3 regions of the Paraburkholderia fungorum genome follow, and region 2 is predicted to be linked to each of the others. Evidence: riboswitches for the same ligand, from Rfam matches in the RefSeq annotation. Region 2 holds a riboswitch; each other region holds the start of a gene.
What was found. A riboswitch is a leader RNA that binds a small molecule or an ion and turns the genes downstream of it on or off. The one in region 2 is predicted to bind cobalamin.
Positions count from the first base shown of each region.

Region 1: linked by a shared signal. The riboswitch ahead of cobW (cobalamin biosynthesis protein CobW) and the one ahead of BLS41_RS05045 (TonB-dependent receptor domain-containing protein) in region 2 are both predicted to bind cobalamin.
Region 3: linked by a shared signal. The riboswitch ahead of BLS41_RS17300 (CbtB domain-containing protein) and the one ahead of BLS41_RS05045 (TonB-dependent receptor domain-containing protein) in region 2 are both predicted to bind cobalamin.

Region 1 is NZ_FNKP01000002.1:1,130,037-1,135,654, reverse strand. Features, by position in the region: gene cobN (cobaltochelatase subunit CobN) at 1-2,638, opposite strand, end outside; gene cobW (cobalamin biosynthesis protein CobW) at 2,645-3,751, opposite strand; cobalamin riboswitch at 3,955-4,233, opposite strand; cobalamin riboswitch at 4,325-4,567, shown strand; gene cobA (uroporphyrinogen-III C-methyltransferase) at 4,849-5,595, shown strand; gene BLS41_RS21015 (cobalamin biosynthesis protein) at 5,592-5,618, shown strand, end outside.
Region 2 is NZ_FNKP01000001.1:1,131,070-1,136,687, forward strand. Features, by position in the region: gene BLS41_RS05025 (EVE domain-containing protein) at 1-268, opposite strand, end outside; RNA gene ssrS (6S RNA) at 399-580, opposite strand; gene BLS41_RS05035 (cell division protein ZapA) at 676-990, opposite strand; gene BLS41_RS05040 (ATPase) at 987-1,343, opposite strand; cobalamin riboswitch at 1,550-1,806, shown strand; gene BLS41_RS05045 (TonB-dependent receptor domain-containing protein) at 1,898-3,853, shown strand; gene BLS41_RS05050 (FecCD family ABC transporter permease) at 3,881-4,942, shown strand; gene BLS41_RS05055 (ABC transporter ATP-binding protein) at 4,942-5,618, shown strand, end outside.
Region 3 is NZ_FNKP01000002.1:207,545-213,162, reverse strand. Features, by position in the region: gene BLS41_RS17310 (FUSC family protein) at 449-2,407, shown strand; gene BLS41_RS17305 (CbtA family protein) at 2,685-3,425, opposite strand; gene BLS41_RS17300 (CbtB domain-containing protein) at 3,437-3,658, opposite strand; adenosylcobalamin (AdoCbl) riboswitch at 3,711-3,797, opposite strand; gene BLS41_RS17295 (histidine phosphatase family protein) at 3,892-4,485, shown strand; gene BLS41_RS17290 (hypothetical protein) at 4,550-4,990, opposite strand; gene BLS41_RS17285 (hypothetical protein) at 5,120-5,618, opposite strand, start outside.

The DNA.
Region 1 (5,618 bases), on a different contig from region 2:
CCGCGCGGGTGTCGACGGAATAGAAGTTGCGGCCGGTGGGCAGCACGTCGGGGCGTCCGCGCGACGGCGAGCCACTCGGCCCCGGTGGCACGAAACGTCCTTCGAGGCCGCGCTTCAGATGCGTCATTTCCTGCGAACCGCAGGCGTCCAGACGCGGCAAGACATCGTGGCGCAAGCGCCCGATCACCTGCGCGGCACGCGGCAAGCTTTCGAGCGAAGCGTCGGAAGCTAAAGGCTCGACTTCACCGCAAACACCGCGCAACAACTCTGCTGCGAGCAATTCCAGACGCTCTCGCGTATCGCCGCAATGACGCCACGGCGCATCGCTGACCTGCTGCAACACCTCGGGACGCGGCCCTTCCCAGGCCGCCGCCCAATCCACCGACAACGGATCGAAAAGGTGATCCATCCGCAGATCGCAAGCAAGCGCGTCGATCAGACCGGCCTTCGCGCCCTGTCCGTCACCAACCGGGAAACGCCCCAGCGCCAGCAGCGTATCGCGCCGCTGCACGCCGTCCGGCGATTGCCCGAACGTGTGCAGACCATCGCGAATCTGCGCTTCCTTCAACTCGCACAGCCACGCATCGACGCGCGTGAGCAACGCGTCTTCGTCGTCCTGTCCGCTAGGCGCGGCGAGACTCAGTTCCTCGTGCAGCTTATGTTCGACGATGGTCGCGAGAATCGTGCGCCGCAACAGCTTCGAGCGGCGCGGATCGACCATTAGCGCGTCGTAGTATTCGTCGACCTGCCGCTCCAGATCCTGCAGCGGCCCATAACTTTCAGCGCGCGTGAGCGGCGGCATCAGGTGATCGACGATGACGGCCTGCGCGCGCCGTTTGGCCTGGCTGCCCTCGCCCGGATCGTTGACGATGAATGGATACAGATGCGGCATCGGCCCGAGAATCAGGTCGGGCCAGCACGTATCGCTCAACGCGACGCTCTTGCCCGGCAGCCATTCGAGGTTGCCGTGCTTGCCGACATGCACGACCGCGTCGACCCCGAACTGATGACGCAGCCAGAAATAGAACGCCAGATACGAATGCGGCGGCACGAGTTCGGCGTCGTGATAGCTCGCGTAATCGCCCTGTTCGCGCGAACGCGACGGCTGGATGCCGACAAACACATGCCCGCAGCGCCAGCCCGCGATCATGAAGCGGCCGCGCCGCAGCGTAGGGTCCTGCTCGGGCGTGCCCCAGCGTGAGTTCAACGCTTGCCGCGTTTCAGCGGGCAGCGCGTCGAGATGCGTCAGATAGTCGTCGAGCGCGAGGCTTTGCAACGCGGGGCGCAGATCGCGGACCACCGGGTCGTTGGTCACGCCTTCCGTCAACTTCTTCAGCAGCGCGTCGCCGTTCGCGGGCAGATCGTCCTGATTGGCGAGACGGTAGCCTTCATCGCCGAGCATCGACAGGATACCGACCACCGAAGCCGGCGTATCGAGTCCCACGCCGTTGCCGATGCGCCCTTCGCTCATCGGATAATTGGCGAGGATCAGCGCGAGTTTCTTGTCGGCGTTATCGAGCGAACGCAGACGACACCAGCGGCGGCTCAATTCGGCGAGAAAGCTCACCCGTTCGAGGTCCGGCTGATAGCGGACCACGTCGACCTGCGTATGCGGACACCGATAAGCGAGCCCCTTGAAGCTGATCGCGCGCGTGATGATGCGGCCGTCCACTTCGGGCAGCGCGATATGCATCGCGATATCGCGCGAATTGAGACCCTGGTTGTCCTTGACCCAGTCGTCGCGATTGCCGCCGCTCAGGATCACCTGGAACACCGGCGCATCGCCCGCGAGCGCGAGCGGCTCGGGATCGTCGATCGCACTCGCCGCGAACGCGGTCGTATTCAACACGAGCGAAACGTCGTGCTGCGCGCATAACGACTGCACGACGTCGCGGCTCATCGCGTCTTTCAGCGACGTAATCGCGAGCGGCAGCGGATTCAGACCTTGCGCTTCGAGCGCGTCGATCAGCGCATCGAACACTGCCGTGTTGGCCGCCTGCAGATGCGCCTTGTAGAACAGAATCGCCGCGACCGGCGCATTCGGCTGCCAGCGCGCCTGCCAGTCGGCGATGGTCGGCGTGTCGTGCTCCGGGTGATACAACGACGCAGCAGGCAACGCGCGCGGCGGTGCAGGCTCGCGTCCCCAGCCAAAATTCCGGAAAGCGATACAGCGCAAAAACGCCTCGGCATTTTGCGGACCGCCTTCCCGCAGATAACGCCACAACTGGTGGCACAGATCGGCATCCGCCGTGCTGCGCGCGAGCAGATTCGGGTCTTCCTGCAAATCGCCGGAAAACATCGCGAGCGTTTGGCCGTTGCGCTCCGCGAGCGCGACCACCTGTTCGATGCCGTACGGCCAGTAAGCCTCGCCGCCGAGGTGATCGACCACCACCACGCGCGCATGCTGCAGCACGTCCTCGACATAAAAATCGACCGACGCCGGTTGCCGCAAATAGGTGACGTTCGCGAGCCGGATGCTCGGAAAGCCGTCGCCCAGACGCGGAAACACGCTGGCCAGCAGCGACAGCGTGGTGTCGGCGGAACTGAGCACCACGATATCGGCGGGCTGCTGATCGATACGGATCACGCCCTGGGTATCGTCGACAAAACCGCCCGGCGTGGTGCGCAGCAGATGCATGAGCGCTTACGCCTGGTTCGCTGCGGCGGCGGGCGCCGCATTCGACGCCGCCACGCCCAGCGCGGCGTCGAACGCGCGTTGCAGCGCAGGCTGATCGAGGTCCTCGCCGATCAGCACGAAGCGGCTCTGATTGCCCTCGCCCGCCTGCCAGCGTCGGTCGAAATAGCTGTCGAAGCGACGGCCCACGCCCTGAATCACCAGACGCATCGGCGCACCCGGCAACGCGGCAAAACCCTTCACGCGATAAATCGTGTTCGCCTCGACCAGCTTCTGCAACGCGGCGATCACCGCTTCGCGCGACGGCGCATCCGCCTGCACGACCACCGAATCGAATTCGTCGTGGTGATGATCGGCGTCGTCGGCGGAACCGTGGTGATCGTGGCGCAAGTGGATCGTTTCCTCCGATGCCGCTTCGAGACCGAGCAGCGTGTGCAGATCCAGTTCGCCGCGTTGCGCGCGCACGATCTTCACCTGCGGCGGAATTTCCTCGCAAATCACCGCTTCGACCGCGCTTTGCTGCGCGTCGTCGAGCAGATCGGTCTTGTTCAGAATCACCAGATCGGCCGCCGACAACTGGTCTTCGAACAACTCGTGCAGCGGCGATTCGTGATCGAGGTTCGGATCAGCTTTGCGCTGTGCATCGACGGCGACAGGGTTTTCGGCGAACTGGCCGCTTGCCGCAGCCGGGCCGTCCACCACCGTGACAACCGCGTCGACCGTGAAACTGTTCTTGATCTGCGGCCAGTTGAACGCCTGCACGAGCGGTTTCGGCAAAGCGAGGCCGGAGGTTTCGATCAGCACGTGATCGATCTGGCCACGGCGCTCGACGAGCTTTTCCATCACCGGGAAAAACTCTTCCTGCACGGTGCAGCACAGGCAGCCGTTCGCGAGTTCGTACAGTTGCCCTTCGGTTTCGACGCCGTTTTCATCGCAGCCGATCCCGCACCCTTTAAGAATTTCCCCGTCGATACCGAGTTCGCCGAACTCGTTGACGATCACCGCGATGCGCTTGCCGCCCGCATGCTGAAGAATGTGCCGCAGCAACGTGGTTTTGCCGCTGCCGAGAAAGCCCGTGACGATGGTGACGGGAATCTTGCGCATTTGAGTTTGCATCGTGAGGTCCATCCGTAGGGGTTGCACGTGCGCCGGCGCGTCGGTTCGTCTGTCTGCATCGGCATGGCCGGGCGCAAGCTGAAAGCTGAAGCGCGACGGGCCACGACAATATAAACACGGGGACGAACGACGGCGTTGCCGCGACAACAGAAAAACAGAAAGCGGGAATGAGGTCATGAACGCGCCGTCGCATCCCCGCGACGGGTGTCCTGCTTAATCTGGCCGGTATCCGGGCTGACGAAAGCGCCGCTTCCCCTTCCCGGACGAGTGATTTCTCGCCCAGTGGTGATATGCCGACGCGGCCTTGCGCGTGGACATCGAAGCCGGCTCCGCGGTGTCGCGCATGAAGCCGACACCACTTTTCGCTTACCGTTGCGGGGGCAGCACAGGTTGACCCGATCCAGAGAAGGTGGGCACCCTGTTTCCCGTTTAACTGCATGCGCACGAGAGCGCACACGAGCACCAAAGTGCGTGCGAGTTTAGGCGCGCAAGACGCCGCAGTCAAGGCGCCGGAAGCTGCGGCAAAGCCGCCCGCATCAGCCGGAAACGCTTATCGGGCGGGGCGTCCTGTGCTATCGTATGCGCGCGTTTGGTGCCCGCACATGCGTTCGCGTGTGCAGTTAAACGGGAAACAGGCAGCGCGTTCGTGCGCTCAACCTGTGCTGTCCCCGCAACGGTAAGCGACCTGCTGCGCCAGATTCACTTCTGCTGCGCCGCGCATGCGTTTTTTCGATGCCACTGTCCCGTGAATCGGGGCGGGAAGGCAAAGCACATGAGGCCGCCAGCCCGGATACCGGCCAGACGCGGAGGCGGCGAATCTCGACGAATCTCGAATTTCTCGCCGCCGGCCGCTGGAATCCGCGAGGGACGGATGTGAAGGCGTTAAAGCATGGCGTAGCCGTATTCCGTTCGCGTGTTTGTCGAAAACAGCGTGACGGGTCGCGTTGTTCGCCGTGCCTGAATCCGTTGTCGCATCGCATGATTTCACTGTCCGCTGTCCGGCGTTCCGCCGCTTTCCGTTCCCGATCCGTTCCGGCCGCTTCGGCCGCTTCGTCCGCTTCGTCCGCTATGACATGGCGTGCGCCATGCACGCCGCGATGACGCGCGCGTGGTTGATCGGCGCAGGTCCCGGCGACGTCGAACTGATGACGCTCAAGGCGACCCGCGCGCTCGCCCAGGCCGATGTGGTGCTGGTCGACGACCTGGTGAATCCCGACGTGCTGCAATTCGCCCGCGCGGATGCGCTGGTCGTCTACGTCGGCAAACGCGGCGGTCATCCGTCGACGCCGCAAGCCGGCATCGTCGCGCAGATGCTCGAACACGCGCGGGCCGGGCGCAGTGTCGCGCGGCTGAAAGGCGGCGATCCGTTCGTGTTCGGCCGGGGCGGCGAAGAACGCCAGGCGTTGCTGGCCGCGGGCGTCGACGTGGAAGTGATCAACGGCATTACAGCGGGGATCGCGGCACCGGCGGCAATCGGCATTCCGGTCACGCATCGCGACTACACGCAGGGTGTGGTGTTCGTCACCGGACACGGCGCGGGCAGCGGCGAGCCGGATTGGGCCGCGCTCGCCGCCACCCGCATGACGCTCGTGATCTATATGGGCATGCGTCGTTTGAGCGACATTACCGGCGCGCTGCTCGCGGCCGGACTGTCGGCCGATACGCCGTGCGCCGCGATCGAATCGGCGACGCGGCCCGAGCAGCGCCACGCACTCGCGCCGCTCGGCGGGTTTGCGGACACAGTCGCGCGTGCGGGGCTCGGGTCGCCTGCGATCGTGGTGATCGGCGGCGTGGCCGCGCTGGCTGACGGCGCGACGACGGCAAACGGAGCCGACGTCAAATGAAAACAATCAGCGTCGGAATTGGA
Region 2 (5,618 bases):
ACTTTTCGTCGTAGTACGGGCTCTTCCTGTCGAACTGTGTCGGGTCCGGGTAGGCAGTGGACGAGACCTCCGCGAGCCCCGCGATGCCGGGTTGAGGACAGCTCGAGTGATAGAACAGCACGCCGTCGCCGACCTGCATCATGTCGCGCATGAAATTGCGCGCCTGATAATTGCGCACGCCGGTCCACGGTAACGTGTGGTGCGGTGCGTTGGCGAGATGGTCGATGCTCGCTTCGTCCGGTTCGGACTTCATTAGCCAGTAGCGCATGAATCGAATTGAACGTGGTTGACGTTAAGGGCTTGACGGCACGAACGAAAAACGCGAACGGAGAAAACGTACGTGAAACCGGAGCCCAAAGAAAAACGGCATCGAACCGAAGTCCGATGCCGTTCTAGATAAGGTCCCCGCCTTAGCCGCTAGGCCGGCATCCTGAACCGGGGGTTCAGAATTGGTCGCAGTTAGCAACACTTCGGGTACATCAGACAGAGTGACGCGCACACCCGTGCTACAAATTTCCGCAACCGTGCACATGGCATTGGTTCAAGGAATATATGACCTTGGCGAACCAGGCAGGGAAGCTAAACCGATGAAGCTTAAACGATTGAACTCAAACGTTTGCCGAGATTGACTCACCTTCGTTTGAATCCGCAGTGGATCTCAGGACCGACTGCTACTTACTGCATGTTGTACTGCTGAATCACAGTACCCAGTTGTTCGTTCATTTGATGCATTGTACGCCGGATTTCCTCTGCAGGAAATGCTTCTCCGTGTCTAACGCTCGATTGGAGCCTAAGCAGTTCCGATGCCAGCGACAGCGCAGCCATGACGGCAATGCGATCCGTGCCGCGCACGTTGCTGTTATTGCGGATCTTCGACATTTCGGCGTCGACGCGAGCAACCGCTTCAAGCAGTGCGCCTTCCGTTTCCGGCGAGCACGCGAGGCGATAGGGCACGTCGAGAATCGATACTTCGATCTGCTTGGTGGTCATGCATTTTCTCCGTGGCGGGTCACTTCGCTCTCCGCTTCGACAGCGTGCTGAGCAGGCTCGAGCAGATCGAGCTGGTTATCCGGCTCGCTGTTCGCGCGGGCCCGCGGCAGTTTCTCGAGAATTGCATTCAGGCGCACCTGAGCGTCGTCGATTTTCGCGGACAGCGCATCGCGTTCGGCCTGCAATGCGTCGCGCTCTTCGCGCAACAGTGCAAGTTCCGTGCGCGTAGCTTCTGCTTCGGCGCGTGATTGGGCGAGCTGATCTTCGAGCGCGATTCGCGCTTCATTGTGGCGTTGGCTGATCGCGATCAGCTTGCCGATATTCTGTGAAAGTGATTCGAGTTCGGTGAGCATGTGCTGCGTCCTCTAAAGACATTGCATTTTAGCGCGGAATATCGCAGGTTCCGACAATTGTCTCGTTTCGAGACGTAACAACATTGCTTTATGCAGGCTTTTATCGACCTTATGATGAAAAACACCTCGCCGGTCGGACAATATTCTGCATTTAACAGAACGGCTTGCGATGGTGCAACCGTTCTTGACGCACTTCGAGGCCGCTCCTAAACTTGCCGCACTCTGGTGCCCGCGCGCTTTTCAACAGTGCGCAGTTAAACGGGAAGCAGGGCGCATGTTCCGTGAACCGGAACGCGCTAACCTGCGCTGCCCCCGCAACGGTAAGCGACCGCATTCGTCATGCAGGTCGATCCTGATCGCGTGTTTGAAGCTCAACATGTGAGTGTGCCACTGCGCGTTACGCGTGGGAAGGTGGGATCGATGTGTCGCCAGCCCGGATACCGGCCAGAGGGAGAGGCACGTCCCCCGCGAAAATGTTAAATACGGGGGTGCCTCGTTACGCATCGGCCTGCGGGGAAGCGGGCCGCGCACGCTATCCACAGGAATGCCATCCCATGTTGTCCCCCATCGCTCGCGCGGTGCTGCTCGCGTTTGCGAGCCTGCCGCTCGTCGTGCATGCGCAGAGTGCTGCATCGCCATCTTCGTCCACGTCCGCTTCGGATGCTGCAGATTCTGCTGCCGCTGCTACGTCTGAATCGGCGTCGTCATCATCGTCATCGGGCGATGTGTCCGCTGCAGATGATTCGTCCACGCTATTGTCGCCCGTCGTCGTGACCGCGGGGCGCACGCCGCAACCGCTCGCGGACACGATTCCGCAGACCACGTTATTCGATCAGCAGGATCTCGCCGACACCACCGCCACCGACTTGCCCGGTCTGTTGCAACTCGCGCCGGGTGCGCAAATCTCGCGGACAGGTGGCCCTGGTTCGACGGCGAGCCTGTTCTTGCGCGGCGCGTCGTCGACGCAATCGCTGTTGCTGATCGACGGCGTGCGGGTGGATTCCGTGAGTCTCGGTTCGGCGCAAATCTCGCAGATCCCGCTCGATCAGATCGACCGCGTCGAAGTCGTGAACGGCAACGTGTCCGCGTTATACGGCTCGGGTGCGATCGGCGGGGTGGTGCAGGTGTTCACGAAAGACGGCGGCGATCATCCGCCGCGCTTCAATTTTTCGGTGGGCTACGGCAGCTATCACACGCAGACCCAGCAGATGGGCGTGAACGGCGCACTCGACAAAGACGGCAACACGACCTTCAGCATCTCGCTCGCGCGCTCGAAAGACGACGGCTTTTCGTCGCTCAACCCCGCCCAGGCGCCGGGCGCGAATCCGAATGCGAACGGCTATCTGAACGAGAGCATCTCGGCTTCGTTGCGTCACAAGTTCAACGACCAATGGGACGCGGGCGTCACGTTCTTCCAGTCGAACGGCAACAACAGTTACGACAACGCGTACGGCGAGCCGACCGATCTGAACAATCTGTACAGCAAGGTGCGCCAGGCGTCGGTCTTCGCGAACGGCAAGCTGACCGACTGGTGGACCACGCATTTCATCGTGTCTGAAGGCGACGACCGCAGTGTGTCGAACACCAACGGCATCTATAACGGCCGCTTCGACACCGACAATCGTCAGTACACGTGGCAGAACGATTTTGCATTGGCCGCTCAACAGAAACTTCAGGTCGGCTACGAACATCTCGATCAGACGCTCGAATCGGACACCTTTGCCGCGCCCGACCGTCACGTCGATTCGGGTTTCGTCGGCTATACGGGACGCTTCGGGCGCAACCAGATTCAGGCGAACGTACGGCACGACCAGTATTCCGATTTCGGCGGAGCGAACAGTTACTATCTCGGCTACGGTTTCGACATCACCGGGAACTGGAAGGCAACCGCAAGCTATTCGGATTCGTTCCGCGCCCCGAGTTTCGACGATCTGTACTATCCGTACAGCGGCAATCCGTCGATCAAACCGGAGCGCAGTCATTCGATCGAAGCCGCGTTGCAGTACGCATCGAATGCGCTTGGCGTGATGCGCCTGAGCGCATTCCAGACCCGCTATTCGAATCTGATCGACTATCCCGAAGTGTCGCCCGGCATCTATCTGGCCGAGAATGTCGGCCGTGCGAAGGTGCAGGGGCTCGAAGGCTCGTGGAGCGGACATGTCGGCAAGACGGACGTGCGTGCCTCGTTGACGCTGCAAAATCCCGTCGACCTCGACAACGATGTCGACCTCGTGCGGCGCGCGCGGCGCTTCGGCTCGCTGGCGGTGAATCGCAGCATTGCAGGGTGGCGCGTGGGCGGCGAATGGATCGTGAGCGGCGCGCGTAGCGACAGCAGCGGCGATCTGGGCGGCTATGGCATCGTCAATCTGTCGGCGCGCTACAACATCACGAAAGCGTGGTACGTCACCGCGCAAATCGACAATCTGTTGAACAAGGACTATGAAACGGCCTACTCGTATAACTCGCCGCGACGCGGTGCGTATGTCACGATCGGTTGGCAGCAGCAGTGACGCGCGCGCTGCGTTGAGATCACGCGGATGAATCGTCCTCCGGTTTCGATGCCCGCTGCCGTGCGCGTGATGAGCGCGAGGCGCGCGGCCGCGATCTGGCTCGCGCTCGCCTGCGTCGCGCTGGCGGTGCTGCTCGCGTCGCTCGCATTGGGCAGCGTGTCGCTCGCACCGGGACGCGTGTTGTCGGCGTTGCTGCCGTCGCATGCGTTCACGGCGTCGCCGGTCGAGTCGGGCGACCTTGCTGGCGAGATCGTCCGCACGCTGCGTTTGCCGCGCGCGCTGGCCGGTTTTGCGTGCGGCGCATTGCTCGCATTGGCGGGCGCGTTGTTGCAGGTGCTGTTGCGCAACCCGTTGGCCGAGCCGTACATATTGGGCGTATCGGGCGGCGCGGCGACCTTTGCGCTGCTCGCGATGATCGCCGGTTGCGCGTGGTGGATCGTTGACGCCGGTGCATTCGCTGGCGCGTTCGTGTCGATTTTGCTGGTGCTCGGTCTCGCTCGCCGCGAGTTGTGGCGCGGCGAACCGCAAGACACGTCGCCGCGTTTGCTGCTGACAGGCGCGGTGATCGCGGCTGGGTGGGGCGCGCTGATCACGCTGCTGCTCAACCTCGCACCCGACAGCCGTCTGCGCGGCATGCTGTTCTGGCTGACCGGCGACCTCAACGGCGGCGCGATGCCGTGGACCGCGCTCGTGGCGCTGGTCGTCGCGCTGCTGGTCATCGTGCCGGTCGCGCCGCGTCTGAATGTTCTGTTGCGTGGCGATGCCGCCGCGCAAGCGCTCGGCGTCGCGGTGATGCCGCTGCGTTTGCGCGTGTATCTGGTGGCGTCGCTCGCGGCTGCTGCAGCAGTGACGACCGCGGGCACCATCGGCTTCGTCGGACTCGTGGTGCCGCATATGCTGCGACTCGCGTTCGGCAACGATCAGCGCATGTTGTTACCGGCCGCCGCGCTCGGCGGCGGCGTCGCGGTGATGGGCGCGGACCTGATCGCGCGCACGGTGATCGCGCCCGCGCAATTGCCGGTCGGCGTGATTACGTCGATCATCGGTGTACCCATTTTTCTGTGGATGCTGCTGCGCAGGCGCCGATGATGCAAGCTCGCGATAACTCTCAGCAACACGCGCTCAGCGCGCAAGGCGTGACCTTGCGCGCCGGTTCGCGTATCTTGCTCGACGCGTTCACGCACACGTTTTATCCCGGCGAAATCTGGTGTGTCGCGGGACCGAACGGCGCGGGCAAGACGACGTTGTTGTCGACGCTCGCGGGTTTGCGGCAGGCGTCGGCGGGACAGGTCGAACTGGACGGCATACGTTTGCGCGACTGGCAGCCGCTGCCGCTCGCGCAGCGGCGCGCATTGATGCCGCAAAGCGCACCCGACGCATTCAGCGCGAGCGTGCTCGACATCGTCACACTGAACCGCTTCCCGCATCTGAACGGCTGGGGCTGGGAGCGTGACGCCGATCGCGATGCGGCGCATGCTGCGCTCGATCTGCTGGGGTTGGCCGCGTTCGCCGCGCGCGACGTGCTTTCATTGTCGGGCGGCGAGCGTCAACGGGTGGCGCTCGCGGCGGTGTTATGTCAGGACGCGCCGTTGTTACTGCTCGACGAACCGCTGTCACATCTCGATCTGCATCATCAGATCGACTGCCTGGAAGCGCTGACGGCCTGGGCGCGCGAACCGCGTCGTACCGTGATGTTTTCGTGTCACGATCTGAATCTCGCGCGCCGTTTCGCGACGCATGCGCTGCTGCTCGATGGAGAAGGGCG
Region 3 (5,618 bases), on a different contig from region 2:
ACACGTGGCCGACCGAGAATGAACGTCAGCCTCGTCACGAGCCCGGTCGAACGATGGCAGGTAACTCAGGGCGCTCGCGCCGTCTATATGTGTAGAGATCGCCGCCGCTCCCACACGCAACTGCTATTTGTCCACCGCAGTCCGCAACCAATCCGCGCGCCGCGAACCAGGAGCCAAAGAGCACCACGGTCCCCAAATATTCGCCGCCTCAATTTTGACAAGCTATCATCCGGGAAAACCCGAACCTGCCGATGTGCTGCCCCACCCTTTGCAGCGCGTCCGGCGTGCTTGTTCGAGGTTATCGCCCGTCGTCGGACGGGGCTTTCAGCCGGTGATCCCGGCACGAGGGTCCAATCCGGCGATACAAAGGTGGCGGGTCCCGCGTGATCCGCCCTGCCGCGATCGGCCAAAAGCCGATGGCGGCCACTTAGCCTGGACATCATCGATCATGATTGCTGCCGCGTTTTCGCGCGTCGCCGACCGTCTGCTAGCCGCGGACCCCGGACTCGTGCGCCTCCACACCGCGCTGCGCGTCGCGCTTGCCTGCCTGCTGACTGGCGTGGCGAGCATCGCGTGGACCGTCGCCCATCGCCAACCCGTCATCCTCGCTGCGCCCGGCGTCCTGTTCGCGATGGTCGCGCCGCTGTTCCTGCGCGACGCCCGGCGCTCCGCCTGGTTCGCCACACTCACCTACCTCTATCTGTGCGCTTGCGCGTGCTTCGCCGTCGCGGCCGTGCTGAGTCGCTACCCGTTGGCCGCCGATGCGGGCTTTCTGCTCGTGATGTTCATCGGCATGCTTTGCCAGGCCTGCGGCCCGCGTGCGCTGGGTTGCGCGATGCTGGGCGTCGTGTGTTTCTACCTCGGCCTGTATCTGCATCCGTCGATCGCGCATCTCACGCAATCGCTGATGTTTTCCGCCTTCGGCCCGTTGATGGTCGCGCTGATCGGCCGCGTGGTCTTGCCGCTGCGTCCTGCTGCCACGTTCCGGCTCGCCATTCACACGCTGACGCTGCGTGCGTCGCGTGTGCTCCATACGCCAGCCGCCGCCAATCTCTCCGCGTTGAACGAAGCCGCGCTGTCGCTGGAGGAGCAGCTCGCGTTGCTCAACCCATCCGACGCGGGCACGGTTCGCGAGCGGATTGTCGAAGTCGAAGTGGCGGCCGGGCAGCATGCCTTCGCGTCGAGCCACGCCGCCGGGCACAACGCCCCGACCACAGCCGACATGCTTCGTCACGCGATGACGCGGCTCAGGGAACTGACGCATCGGCACGCTTCGTTTGTGCCGGCCAGCAACAACGCGATCGCTTCGCCGTTCTCCCGACGCCTCGCCGACATGCGCGCCAAACTCTGCTGGTTGCCTGCCACACGCGCCACGACTGCGGCGTTTCTGGCGATGCTGATCGGCCATTCGCTCTCCCCCGAGCGCTGGTTCTGGGCCGTCATCACGACATTCGTCGTGTTTCTCGGTACGCGATCTCGCGCCGATACGGTCTATCGCGGCGCGCAGCGTCTGGTCGGCACGCTGGCTGGCGCGCTGGTCAGCGTCATGCTGGTCGCGCCGCTGCACGACTCGCCGACACTATTAGTAGCTGCGATGGTGCTCTGCGTGTTCGGTTGGGCGTACTTCATCCTCAGCGCTTACGCGCCGGGGGTGTTCTTCATTACCGTGCTCGTGGGGTTGGTCTACGGCGAACTGGGTTTCGCCATGGGACCGCTGGTCGAATTGCGGATCGAGGAAGTGCTGGTGGGCTGCATCGTGTCGTTCGCCGTCGCCATTCTGATGATGCCGCTTTCGGCCACCCGTCATGTCGAGGTTCGGCTGGGCGCTGTGCTCGGAGCGCTGCGCGAGGTGGTCCGGCTTGCGGCGGGTGCGGGTGCGGGTGCTGGTGCTGGTGCTGGTGCTGGTGCTGCTAGCGTGAGCGCGTCTGAAACGCGTGCTGCCATGCGCCGGCTGGATCGTGGCTGGCACGATCTTCGGATTGCATTAAAGCCGCTGCAAACCCAGCGTGTAGTGACGTGGAATCCCGATGTCGAACTAGCCACGGGTTCGCTGCTGTGCTGCCTGCATTGGGCGCGGGTGTTGAGCGATCCGGCGCGGCGCGGGATGCCGTCTAACGAGGAAGCGGCGGCGCTCAATGCGGCGGATATCAGCGCGGCCCATGTCGAATCGATCGTGGCGCGACTGGACTCGCTGATCGCCCGATACAACGGACAGCCGAGCGGTTCGGCGCGTGATGCAACGAACGAGCGTGCGTCGGCTGCAGTGGGGATCGAGGTCGATCCGGCAAAATCACCGGCGCTGGCTCAACTGGATGGCGCGGTCGCGCAACTGTTCGACCGGTTGACGCAGCCTACCGGGAAAGCGCGACGCATGTTCAACTGGGCGTTGCGGGGAAAAGGGGTGTGAGACGAGGGCGAGTTGCCGCGTCTGCGTGCTTATCGCGGCAACTCGCGGCAACTACGGAGACGAATACAGGAACAGCTACCGGCCAACACGAGAAACCCGGCGAACTTGTCCACAGAAAATGTTCGCAAGCCTGTGGATAACCTATCCACAACCGGGCCAAGTCCTTGATACCAAACCAGAGTCGAGCCTTGCGCACCTGGCGCGACCGCTTACACAGTCGCGCCGTAAGCACCGGAGCGCCAGAAGTACCGACAAGCGCCCCAGTGCCAGGCCAGCCTCAAGCCGACTTCGCCACGCCACGCACATTCAGCCGTGCGAAATCGCTGCGCTCGACCAGCGCGCCGAACAGCAGCCCGATCGTCGTCCACATGATGACCTGCATGCCGATCGCGGCCACCCGGAACTTCCACAGCAGCACCGCCGGGAAAGCCGCCGGCACTTCGTTGATGACCGGCATCGACAGTTGCACTGCCGCGATGATCACGATAAACACCAGTCCCGCGACAATCGAGCCGTTCCACGCGCCCAGCTTCAGCACCGCGCGGCGTCGCACCTTCAGCGAGAACACCATCGCGGCGATCGAGATCGCGATCATCAGAAAGAACAGGCCCGTGCGCATCCCGATCGTCTCGGGGTCGCCTACCGATGGCGGATTAGCCGGGTACTTGATATTGGGTACGATCACCAGCGCAATGAACGCCGCCAGCGCGAGCCACGCGGACAACGCGCGCACGCCCAGCACGCCGACACGTCCGTACGCATACGCGAACACCAGCGAGAACAGACCGCCGACCGCCGCGCCGAACGTCACCACGCCGGTCAGCAATCCGAGGCCCGCCTGGGTCTCGCGGCTCACGAGTTCAGGCTCGGGCGCTTCGCCTTTGGCGGCGTCTGCCTTTTCTTCGAACGAAATGGCCTGATCGACCTGCGGCTCGCCTACCAGTCGCGCGAAGCCGAACGTGAGCAGTCCCGCGGCGATGCCGGCGAGCATCCCGCGTACCAACAATTTACCAACCATGTCCGGCTCCGTTAGTGGCAGGGAAAGCCGAGCAGATGGCGACCGTCGTGCACGAATTCATGCACGTACATGCCGGGCACCAGCGACGTGGCACCTTCTTCTGCACCAACGAAGTAAATCGCGAGCAATAACAGCAAGCCGCCGAATACGACCCAAGGCAGCAACTCACGCAACGGGATAGGCGTGGGTTGCGCAACGGGCTGGGTCGCGGAATTGAAAACGGTGTCGTTCATAGTGACATCTCCTGGGGGTAGCGCGCCCCGAAAGTCGATTGCAAAGGAATGGTGCGAAGCTCAGGTCTGGCTTTCGGCTTGCGATGCCGATTACAGTGGCGCGACCGCGCCGGGCTCTCACCGGCTTCCGTGCTTCGCAGTCCCGCTATTCTACGCGCTAAACTCGGGCCTCCGCGACCCTGGACGTGCCGTCCGCGCCGCGTTTCGGCATCGTTTGAACGGAAATGAAAAGAATGGACCTACGACTGTTACTGGTCAGCCACGCGTCGACGGCCGCGCAGCGCGCAGGCCGCTTTCCCATCGACGACGACGCGCTCGACGCCCGTAGCATCGGCGAAACGGAAGCTGTGCGGGCGCGTATGGCCTTTTCCGGCGATGCCGCCGCGTTCGTCAGCCCGGCGGTTTGCGCGCGCGAAACGGCCTCAGCACTCGGACTGGCCGCGACGGTCGACGAAGCTCTGGCGGATATAAATTACGGCAGATGGCGTGGCCAGCGGCTCATCGACATAGCCAACGAAGCGCCCCAGGAACTCGCCGCATGGACACGCGATCCCGACGCCGCGCCGCCCGGAGGCGAGTCGTTCGCTGCGCTCGTGAAGCGGGTGGGAGCGTGGCTCGACGCGTTGAACCCTACGACTGCGGACCACGCATCGAACCATCCGCGCCATGTCGTTGCTGTCACGCATGCCCCGCTGCTGCGGGCCGCGATTGTGCATGCGCTGGGGGCATCGCCCGAGATATTTGCGCGGATTGAAATCGCGCCGCTGTCGCTGGTCGAATTGCGGCGCTCGTCGCGCGGCTGGACATGGCGGCCGTCGGCAAGCTGACTGTCGCCGCCGTTCAACTTCAATTTATCGGGACACCGCAGCTACTCATTAACTAGCCCGCCGGTCACTGACCCGATACCACCAGCCGCAGTTTGTTCGAACCCGTGGGCGTCAGCGTGATGCCGGTCCGCTTGCCTTTATCGCCGACATAAAAGTGCTGGCGTCCCGGTGAATTCTGATCGTGAGTCGCTTCGGGCAGACACGACGCGATGTCGGCTGCGACCGCCTGCAACGCGGCGGCATTCGAACCGGCGTCGTGATGCGGCGTCCACGTGCACTGGTAGCTGCCTGGGCTCGCAGCACATTGGGCATCGTCGCCGTAGGGTTGCGCGATGCCTTTGCCATCCTCGGGTGTCATTGAAGCCAGGCCGCCCGGCGCCGCCGCCACGATTCGTTTGAGCGACGCGCACGGGCTGGGGGCATCGTCGGCCTGTGCGCTGCAGGGCAACAGCGCACCTAGCGATGCAGCGGCAAGCGCGGTGGCGAGTATTCGGGTTTTGTTCATGTCGACACGCTCCTCGGACGGTGGCGTGCGGATCATCAACATCGATCCGCGTGGTCACTGCTGCGGTAGCAGGCTTTGTGCCCATGCTGGCCCGACCGACGTGATCGCCAAGGCTCATCGCGAACACCGTCAGACGCCAAATACCGCCGCCAGCCCCTGCTCAGAAGCAAACATCCCGTTCGCATCGTGCCCGACGCCATCGATCACGAACGTCCGGTGGGTCGCCAATCCTTGCGGATGCCGCAACGCCATATACCGCGCGTACGCGAGCCCACGCTCAAGCCGGTTCGTGCCTTGGGTCATCGCCGCACATGAGCGGTCGAGCGCGGGATGCTGCGGATCGCAATCCGCGCCGCCCAGCAGCACGGTGACATCGGAGCGCGCATAGCGTGCTTCGAGCCCGTCGGCGGATGCCGCGCCATCTTCGCCACGCGTGTAAGCGGGCAAATCTTCGAGCCCATATTTCCAGCGATTGAACGACGGACACCGAGCCGCATCGAACGCAGCGAACTCGCCGGATGCCGTCGGACGCATTGCATCGAAATACACATACGACGACGGATTCGCGACCACATACCGCAACCCGACACCCCGCGCGGCCAGCGACGCCTGCTCGCGCGCCACCACC